Regions from separate parts of the Bradyrhizobium sp. CCGUVB1N3 genome, predicted to be linked through region 3. Evidence: riboswitches for the same ligand, from Rfam matches in the RefSeq annotation. Region 3 holds a riboswitch; each other region holds the start of a gene.
The links. Region 3 has a riboswitch for cobalamin ahead of NLM33_RS11090 (DUF1636 domain-containing protein). Riboswitches for the same ligand answer to the same signal wherever they lie in the genome.

Region 1: it holds a riboswitch for cobalamin, as region 3 does, so the genes downstream of both, NLM33_RS48355 (ribonucleoside-diphosphate reductase subunit alpha) here and NLM33_RS11090 (DUF1636 domain-containing protein) in region 3, are expected to answer to the same signal.
Region 2: it holds a riboswitch for cobalamin, as region 3 does, so the genes downstream of both, metE (5-methyltetrahydropteroyltriglutamate--homocysteine S-methyltransferase) here and NLM33_RS11090 (DUF1636 domain-containing protein) in region 3, are expected to answer to the same signal.

What each region holds. Positions count from the first base shown of each region.
Region 1 covers NZ_JANADR010000002.1:343,896-347,133, reverse strand. The annotation lists gene NLM33_RS48355 (ribonucleoside-diphosphate reductase subunit alpha) at 1-1,939, opposite strand, end outside; partial or broken gene NLM33_RS48360 (ribonucleotide-diphosphate reductase subunit beta) at 1-8, opposite strand, end outside; cobalamin riboswitch at 2,037-2,249, opposite strand; gene NLM33_RS48350 (hypothetical protein) at 2,353-3,150, shown strand; gene NLM33_RS49460 (hypothetical protein) at 3,171-3,238, opposite strand, start outside.
Region 2 covers NZ_JANADR010000001.1:8,053,067-8,056,304, reverse strand. The annotation lists partial or broken gene NLM33_RS38170 (TauD/TfdA dioxygenase family protein) at 1-810, opposite strand, end outside; cobalamin riboswitch at 1,353-1,578, shown strand; gene metE (5-methyltetrahydropteroyltriglutamate--homocysteine S-methyltransferase) at 1,682-3,238, shown strand, end outside.
Region 3 covers NZ_JANADR010000001.1:2,325,113-2,328,350, reverse strand. The annotation lists gene NLM33_RS11100 (cobyric acid synthase) at 1-315, opposite strand, end outside; gene cobO (cob(I)yrinic acid a,c-diamide adenosyltransferase) at 326-961, opposite strand; cobalamin riboswitch at 1,002-1,223, shown strand; gene NLM33_RS11090 (DUF1636 domain-containing protein) at 1,317-1,691, shown strand; gene cobW (cobalamin biosynthesis protein CobW) at 1,688-2,737, shown strand; gene cobN (cobaltochelatase subunit CobN) at 2,737-3,238, shown strand, end outside.

The sequences.
Region 1 (3,238 bases), on a different contig from region 3:
ACTGACATGCGAGGCACTCCTCATAGTCCGTGCGCTGCGGCGGCTGCAGCGGCGCGGCCTTATCGCGGTCGGCGATCTTGCCGGCGAACGCCGCGCGCGAGATCGATTTTGATCGGCAGTAGTAGAGGCTCTTCACCCCGCGCTTCCATGCCGTCCAGTGCAACATGTGGAGGTCCCACTTATCCACGTCGGCCGGCAGATAGAGGTTGATCGACTGGCTCTGGCAGATGAACGCGGCGCGGTCGGCGGCAAGCTCGACGATCCAGCGCTGGTCGATCTCGAAGGCGGTGCGAAAGATCGCTTTTTCGTGCTCCGACAGGATGTCGAGATGGGCGACCGACCCCTCGTGCGCAATGATCGACTGCCAGGTCGCCAAAGTGTCGGCGCCTTTGGCGGACAACACCTTGGCGAGATGCGGATTACGCACCGAGATGGCACCGGACAACGTCTTGTGGGTGTAGATGTTGGCCGGGATCGGCTCGGTGCAGGCGCTGGTGCCGCCGCAGATGATGCTGATCGAGGCGGTCGGCGCGATCGCGATCTTGTGGCTGAAGCGCGCCATCACGCCGCATTCCAGCGCATCCGGGCAAGGGCCTCGCTCGCGAGCGAGCGCCACGGATGCCGCGTCGGCATCGCGACGGATTTTTCGGAACATGCTGAGATTGAACGACTTGGCCAGGACGCTCTCCATCGGAATGCCCCTGGCCTGGAGAAACGAGTGGAAGCCCATCACGCCGAGGCCGACGGAGCGCTCGCGCAGGGCGGCGTAGCGGGCACGCTTCATGCCGTCCGGCGCCACCGTGATGAAGTGGGTGAGCACGTTGTCGAGGAAGCGCATGACGTCCTCGATGAAGCCGGGCGCCTCATTCCACTGGTCCCAGGTCTCGAGGTTGAGCGATGACAGGCAGCACACCGCAGTGCGCTCCTCGTTGCGATGATCGATGCCGGTCGGCAGTGTAATCTCACTGCACAGGTTGGAGGACGAGACCTTGAGGCCGAGCTCGCGCTGGTGCTTGGGGAGCGCGCGGTTCACAGTGTCGATGAACAAGAGATAAGGTTCGCCGGTCTGCAGCCGGTTCTCAAGAATGCGTTGCCATAGCTGGCGAGCGTCGATCTCGCGGACGACCTCGTTGGTCTTCGGGCTGCGCAGAGCGAACGTGGTGCCGGCGCCCACGGCACGCATGAACTCGTCGGTGACGTTGATGCCGTGATGCAGGTTGAGGCTCTTGCGGTTGAAGTCGCCGGACGCCTTGCGGATCTCGAGGAACTCCTCGATCTCGGGATGGTGGATATCGAGATAGACTGCCGCCGAGCCACGCCGCAACGAGCCCTGGCTGATCGCCAGCGTCAGACCATCCATGACGTGGATGAACGGGATGATGCCCGAGGTGACGCCGCCCTTCACCTTCTCGCCGATCGAGCGAACATTGCCCCAGTAGGTGCCGATGCCGCCGCCGTTGGAGGCAAGCCAGACGTTCTCGTTCCAGGTGCCGACGATGCCCTCGAGCGAGTCCGACACCGAGTTAAGGAAGCACGAGATCGGTAGGCCGCGCGTGGTGCCGCCGTTGGAGAGCACTGGTGTGGCCGGCATGAACCACAGCCGAGACATCGCATCATAGAGACGTTGGGCATGCGCAACATCGTCCGCGAAGGCACAAGCCACCCGCGCGAACATATCCTGGAGGCTCTCGCCGGCGAGCAGATAACGATCGGTCAGCGTCAGCTTGCCGAACGACGTCAGCAGGTCGTTGCGCGACCGATCGAGCGTGAGGTCGGAGGGCTTTGGCGATGGCGCGAGCGGCCAGGGCAGCGGAGCCGGCGATGGCGGCGGCACAAGACGCAGCTCAGGCGCGGTAGGCTTTGCCTGCGCTGGGGGCGGCCGCACACTCGGCAGCTCAACGAGATGACCATGCTGATCGAAATCGTAAGACGGCGACATCGGCAACCCCGCGATGTTTGGGGGCTGGGCGCGGGACGACTTGCGAGACTGGGCAAATGTCCCCGGCCGCAAGCGCCTCACCGGACACCCCGCCCGAGGACGTTCGTTCTGTCGCGGCAGGTCTCCTGGCTCGCGGGTCGCTGCGGCTGTCGGCCTTCCGGCGCTGTCGCGCCAGTGACCATGATGACAACCGCTCGCCGCTTACAGTTGCGGGGGCAGCCTCGGAGTAGCCGTTGCCGGCGCACCGGGTTCCCTCTTAGCTTCCATCCGACGAGATGTGGACTGGAAGACCGTGACGTACTACATATAGTGCTCCTCGGCGAGATTCGTCAAGCTTTTGGCGCGGGGGGAGGTCAAGATTCAGAAGGAAAACGGCACCGTCAAGTTTACCGATTGGAACGGCCGAGAGGTAGATGACTATGCATGCCAATCGGTCGGGCCCCTCTTTATCGCTGGAAGTGATTAGCTATGCCGTTTGGTTGTATTTCAGTTCCGAGACCGGCATCGAAGCCGCAATAACGATCCTGTTATTCGCCGAGTACATGGCGGAAAACGACGGCGCGCTGCACTTCGCGATGCCGGTCAATGGGAATGGCCCCCTCCCAAGCGAACAGATGAAAGCGCAACGCGTCACCATGCCCCGCGACACGCGTTCCCAACTGATGCCGATCGTGACGGATGTCATCGCGAGAAGAACCGATGGAAGGCCCCGACACGCGGAACCATTGGATGCATTCGCCGCGAGGCTGAACTCGCTCGGCTACGCTGGGTTTCATACGTGGTGGGTGCAGATCGTTTCGGAGTTGAAACGTTCGGATGTCCAGTCGGCATCCGTCTCCGTATGCGTGCTGGCGGCGGCTCTCGTGGAAGGCGCGCTAACGTTCGTGGTCAAGCACGCGCGATCCAAGCAGGTAGGCCCATTCGGATCCAACAACTTCGAACGTGATCCGCGTACCTGGCGGATCGACGATCTTGTCTCGAGCGCGGCGTCCGGAGGGCGATCGAGCATCCGGGATCAGGCCACGCGAAGCCGGTCAGACGGCCTAATTCAAACGCGCCAACGCATACACGCCGGGCGGATGTTGTCCGATCACCCTGCGGGCGTGCCCGGTCTTCGACCGGAAGAAGCACGCGACGCCAAGCAGACGGCCGAGCTAGTCGTGCGGAGTGTGCTCGACTGGCTCGACCGGTTTCCGCCGGATCCAAAATAACTGTCGCGCGCGCCGCGGGCCTAATCGATATCGGGAAGCCGATAACGTCGAACGTGGAGGGCCTCGTCCTCCGAGGTGATTTCTAGCA
Region 2 (3,238 bases), 5.7 Mb from region 3:
CCGTAATCGTTCACCGCGTAGTGTTGTGTGGCGCGATTGTCCCACATCGCCACATCACCTTCCTTCCAACTCCAGCGCACGGTGTTTTCGAGCGCCGTGATATGAGACTGAAACAGATCAAACAGCTTCTGGCCGTCGTATTTCGGGATGCCAACAAAACGTTGCACCAGGGCGCCGAGGAGCAGCGTGCGTTCGCCAGTCTCGGGGTGGACGCGCACGACTGGATGCTCAGTCTGATAGATCGTTTTGGTGAAGACTTCGTCCAAGTGCTTCTTGTCGAGCTCGCTGGCGCGGGGCATTATTGCGTAGTCGAAGGCGTTGCTGTGAACGGCCCAGAGCTTGTCCGCAAGCCGTTGCAGCGGCGGTGCCAAGTCGAGGTAGGCTGTGACGGTGTTTGACCAGACCGTATCGCCACCGAACGGTGGCATCACAACGCCTCGCAGCACCGCAATCTTAGGGTAGCCATCGACGAAGGTCCCATCGGTGTGCCACAGGTCGGCCCGGCTGCCGGCGCGGACCGAATCAAGCTCGATAATCGACGCCGTCCCCTTAATGGCACCGAGCGTCGGATGACATGCCGGACTTCCGAAACGAAGAGCAAAGCGCTCCTGCTTCGGCGTCGTCGAGATGACCCTGGTCGCGAAAAAAGATCACCTTGTTCTCGAGCAGCAGCTCGTTGATTGCGGCGATCGTCTGGTCCGGTAGATCGCCCGACAGCTTGATGTTTCGGATTTCCGCTCCGATGCGCGCTGCGCGTTTGACGATGTCGGCGCGAGGAATGACATTATCCGACAGGCCCGTTGCAATCATAGCGGCACTCTCCAAATTCGCGGCTTGTTCGCCAGACCAGCTGCTCGGTTGCGATAGGGGCTGTCGAACGCCAAATTGCTGGACCGCATAGCGGGTCCGTCAAACTCCACGGTGACGGCGACAAGCCACCCTCGTGCGCTCTTAACGGGGTCTGCGACAGGTGAGGTGTGGCCTATGTGACGGTCTTTCATTCCATGATTGACCGATCTGCCGGTTCGATCAATTGCTAACATTGGTAGTTGACCGGAGCGCAAAGGTTTAGACTTCGCTGGACGATCGATGCAGAAATTGCCGCCCTGTGCCGAACGAACAAGAAACTCATGGCGTTGGATAAGGACATGAGAACGCTTGAGATCGGAAGGACAGGGCTGCCAAGCCTATCGACAACAATGGCCGTCAGGGGCGCTGGTCAAAATTTGGTTTTGCACCCCGTCGTCAAGCTGTTCGTTTGGAGTGACCTCCATTGTTGAGGCCGTATTCGCGGCAGCATGCCGCAGAAAAGGTGGTCCTCCTCAGAGGTTGACGTACCGCCCCGGTTGCAGATAAATCGAAGGCGTCGAGGTTCTCCAGGTCTCGCTCGATCTGGAGCTAAGAGGGAAGCCGGTGCACTCACGATCCGTTCAGGATTGAAGTAATGCCGGCGCTGCCCCCGCAACTGTAAGCGGCGAGTCCGCATCCATACGTGTCACTGAAGCAGATGCTTCGGGAAGGCCGGATGCAGACGATGACCCGCGAGCCAGGAGACCTGCCCCGACAACATAAACGTCCACGGGCGGGGTGTCCGGTGGTACGCCAAGCAGCAGGCGCTTTCGCAGCCCCTCCTGCCCGCGTCCGCCATGGCCTTTGCCCCCACCATAATGGGGTTAAAGCTATGTCTCTTCTCTCACTTCCTGTCGCAACTCTCGGCACGCCACGTATCGGGCCACGCCGCGAACTCAAATTGGCACTCGAAGGCTACTGGGCCGGCAAGATCAGCAGCCGGCAGCTTCTTGAAGCTGCGGCCGGACTTCGTGTCGCCAACTGGGCGCGCCAGCACTCGCTTGGCGTCACCGTCATCCCCTCAAATGACTTTTCACTCTATGATCAGGTTCTCGACACGAGCGTCATGGTGGGCGCCATTCCCGAGGCGTATGGCTGGGAGGCAGGTCCGGTCCCGCTGAAGACCTATTTCGCCATGGCGCGCGGCTCTCAAGGCGGGGAGCATGAAGCAAATAGCAGTCACCCCAATGACGCCGGCGGGTCCGCCGCGCAGGAGATGACCAAGTGGTTCGATACCAACTACCATTACATGGTGCCCGAATTCTATAAAGGTCAGACCTTCAGGCTCTCCTCCCGAAAGCCGATCGAGGAATATGAGGAGGCGAAAGCCCTTGGCTATCAAACGCGTCCGGTTCTGGTTGGACCGGTCACCTTCCTGAAGCTCGGCAAGAGCGCTGATCTGGCGTTTGATCCGATCTCGCTGCTCGATAGTCTCCTGCCAGTCTATGTCGAGGTTCTCAAGGAGCTGGCGAAACGCGGAGCCGAGTGGGTCCAGCTTGACGAGCCGTGTCTGGTGCTTGATCTCGACGAGACCACGCGGAATGCGCTTCAGCGGGCTTATGGGTGTCTCGCCAAGGAGGTACCTGACATCAAGATCATGCTGGCCACCTATTTCGGGGCGATCGGCGACAACCTGGCGACCGCTCTGGAGCTGCCTGTGGCTGGACTGCACGTCGATCTTATCCGCGCTCCCCAACAATTGAGCCAGATTGAATGCGGCGCCCGCGCGGACCTCGTGGTTTCGCTCGGCGTCATCGATGGCCGCAACGTGTGGCGTTCAGACCTATCGGCATTGATCGAGCGGTTCAAACCCGTCATTGCAACGTTCGGCAGGGATCGCGTGCAGCTCGCGCCCTCCTGCTCGCTCCTGCATGTCCCAATCGATCTTGAGCTCGAGACCGATCTCGATCCGGACGTGAAGAGCTGGCTTGCCTTCTCGGTGCAGAAGATCGGCGAGCTCACGGTCCTTGCGAAGGCGCTCGCAGGCGAGGCGAGTGTCGCAGCCGCCCTGGCCGCATCCGATCTGGTGGCGACGGCGCGCGAGACCTCCCCGAAAATCCACGACGCGATCGTTGCACCGAGAATGGCAGCGATCGACGACACGATGCGCCGCCGTACCAGCGCCTTTGCCAACCGCGCAGAGGTCCAGCGCAAGCGCTTTGGTCTGCCGGCCTTTCCGACGACGACGATCGGCTCGTTCCCGCAGACCGCCGACGTTCGCAACGCTCGCGCTGCTCATGCCAAGGGCAAACTGACGGACGCGCAATACGAGCAATTCCTCAAGGCGGAGACGGCCCGTACGGTGCAGTGGCAGGAAGACATCGGCCTCGACGTGCTCGTGCATGGCGAATTCGAGCGCAACGACATGGTGCAGTATTTCGGCGAGCAG
Region 3 (3,238 bases):
CGCGTAGTCGCGGGCGCGCGCGGTGGCGATGCGCTTGCCCTGCACAATGACCTGCGCGCCGACATCGGTCTCGGGTTTCAGCAGCACCGGATTCATGTCGGTGTGCGGCTCGACGCCGGCGGCGAGCGCCTGCAAGGCTTGGGCGCGGCCGATCTCGCCGCCATCGACGGTGACGGCCGCGTTGTTCGACATGTTCTGCGGCTTGAAGGGGAGCACGCGCAGGCCGCGGCGCTTTGCGGCGCGCGCAAGGCCCGCGACGATGAGCGATTTGCCCACGTCCGAGCCCGCTCCCTGAATCATCAATGCGCGCGCCATCGCGAAAGTCTCAGAACTCGACGCCGGCTTGCGCCTTGATGCCGGAGCGGAACGGATGTTTCACCAGCGTCATCTCGGTGACGAGATCGGCGATCTCGATCAGCTCGTCCTTGGCGTTGCGCCCGGTGAGGACGACATGCGTCAGCGGCGGCTTCTGCGTCTTCAGGAAGTCGACGACCTCGGCGATGTCGAGATAATCGTAGCGCAGCGCGATGTTGATTTCGTCGAGCACGACCATGCGCAGGCGTTCGTCCGATATCAGCTCCTTGGCCTTCACCCAGCCGGCCTTCGCCGCGGCGATGTCGCGGGTACGGTCCTGCGTCTCCCAGGTAAAGCCTTCGCCCATGGCGTGGAACTGGCAGAGATCGCCAAAATGCCCGGTGAGCAGCCGCCGCTCGCCGGTATCCCACGCGCCCTTGATGAACTGGACCACCGCGCAAGGGAAGCCATGCGCGACACAGCGAACGATCATGCCGAAGGCGGAGGAGGATTTGCCCTTGCCCGCGCCGGTATGGACGATGATCAGCCCCTTCTCGCCGCTCTTGGTCGCCATGATCTTGTCGCGGGCAACCTTCTTCTTCGCCATTTTCGTGGCATGCCGGGCGTCGGTGTCTTGCACCGCTGGGGTATCCGGTTCAGGCGTCATCTGAAATGGTCCTTCGGCTTGACAAGTGGCGGCCATGGGCAAATGGTGGGCCAGCGTTGGTTCCTGTCCTACGACAGGCGAAGAGGGAATGCGATAGGGCTCGAATCGGCAAGATTCGTGTTCGAAAAGCAGCCGCCCCCGCGACCGTGACCGGAGAGATGCCCGAAGCCACTGATCCCCAAGGGGATCGGGAAGGCGGGGATCGAAGGGATAAAACCCTGCTCCGCAAGCCGGGAGACCTGCCAGCGCGAATGTTTTGGACCGGCGGACGGGGTGTTCCGCGACGGGGAAACGGATCCTCTCCTCGAGCGGTTCGTGCGCCTCATCGCCTCCCGCAGATATCCTGGAAGGGGCGATGGCCGTCACACTTCACGTTTGCATCACTTGCCGCGCTGGCCAGACGCTGGGCGAAGGCGAAACCACGCCCGGCGCGCGGCTGCATGCCGCGATCCTCGACGCCGGCGTGCCTGACGATGTCAATTTGGTTCCCGTCGAATGCCTGTCGGCCTGCAGCCAGGGCTGCTCGGTCGCGCTCAGCGCGCCCGGTCGATGGTCCTATGTCTACGGGCGCCTGTCGGAAGCCAACGCGAACGACGTGATCGCAGGCGCTTCGGCTTACGCGGCGGCGCCCGACGGCATCGTGCCCTGGCGCAGCCGTCCCGAAATCTTCCGCAAGCAATCGCTTGCCCGCATTCCCCCCATCGCCGTCGTGCCGGAGGCCGCCGAATGAATACGCTCGCAAAAGTCCCGGTCACGGTCGTCACGGGCTTTCTGGGATCAGGCAAGACGACGCTGATCCAGCACCTGATCAGCAATGCCAACGGCAAGAAGCTCGCGGTGCTCGTCAACGAGTTCGGCAGCGAAGGCGTCGACGGCGAGATCCTGAAATCCTGTGCGGACGCCAATTGTCCGGAAGAAAACATCGTCGAGCTCGCCAATGGATGCATCTGCTGCACCGTCGCCGACGATTTCATTCCGGCGATGGAGCAACTGCTCGCGCGCCGGGTGAGGCCAGACCACATCCTGATCGAGACATCGGGGCTGGCGCTGCCGAAGCCGCTGCTGAAAGCGTTCGACTGGCCGGAGATCCGCTCGCGGATCACGGTTGACGGCGTGATCGCGCTGGCTGATGCCGAGGCGGTCGCAGCCGGACGCTTCGCGCCGGATCCGGATGCGGTGGAAGCGCAACGCGCGGCGGATGAGAATCTCGATCACGAGACGCCGCTGTCGGAGGTGTTCGAGGACCAGATCGCCTGCGCCGATATCGTGCTGCTCACCAAGGCTGACCTTGCAGGCGCGGCGGGGCTCGAAGCAGCCAAGGCGGCGATCGCGGCTGAGATGCCGCGTCCCGTGCCGATGCTGCCGGTGGTCGACGGTGCGGTCGATCTGCGCGTGATCCTCGGCCTGGAAGCGGCGGCCGAAGACGATCTCGCCGCGCGCCCCTCGCATCACGACGGTGAGGACGAGCACGAGCACAATGATTTCAACTCCGTCGTGATCGATCTGCCTGAGGTCGTCGACGTCGAGGCGCTGATCGCCTCGGTGCAGCGGCTGGCGCGCGAGCAGAACGTGCTGCGCGCAAAAGGCTATATCGCGGTCAAGGGCAAGCCGATGCGGCTCTTGCTGCAATCGGTCGGCGAGCGCGTGCGGCATCAGTTCGATCAGCCCTGGGGCGTGCGTCCCAGGCAATCCAAGCTGGTCGTGATCGGCGAGCACGGCGATATCGACGAGGCCGCGATCAAGGCAGGACTCGGAATATCAGGGCTTGGTATCTGATGCACGTCGTCTTCCGCGAGAGCCGTGGTCTGGAGGAGACCGCGACGCCAAGGGACATCGGCCAGGACCCGGCCGATCTCGTGGTGCTCTCGTTCTCGGATTCCGATCTCGCTGCGTTCGCGGCCGGCTGGCGGCGGGGGCGCGCTAGCCTGCCGTCGCTGCGGCTCGCCAATCTTGCCGAGCTCCGTCATCCGCTGTCGGTCGACACCTATATCGAGCGGACGCTGTCGCGAGCGCGCGGCATTTTGGTGCGCCTGATCGGCGGCGAGTCCTATTGGGCGTATGGGCTTGCGGCCCTCCAGCAACTGGCGAAGGATCGCGGCATCGCGCTTGCCGTGTTGCCGGCGGATGGCCGCGACGATGAGCGGCTGGATGCGTTCTCGACCTTGCCGGTCTCGACGCTCAGAAGGCTGAAAGTGCTCTGCGACAAGGGCGGACCGGTCGCCGCACAAGCCGCGATCGCGCAGCTTGCGCTGGCCTCGGGTCTCTATGCCGGGCCGG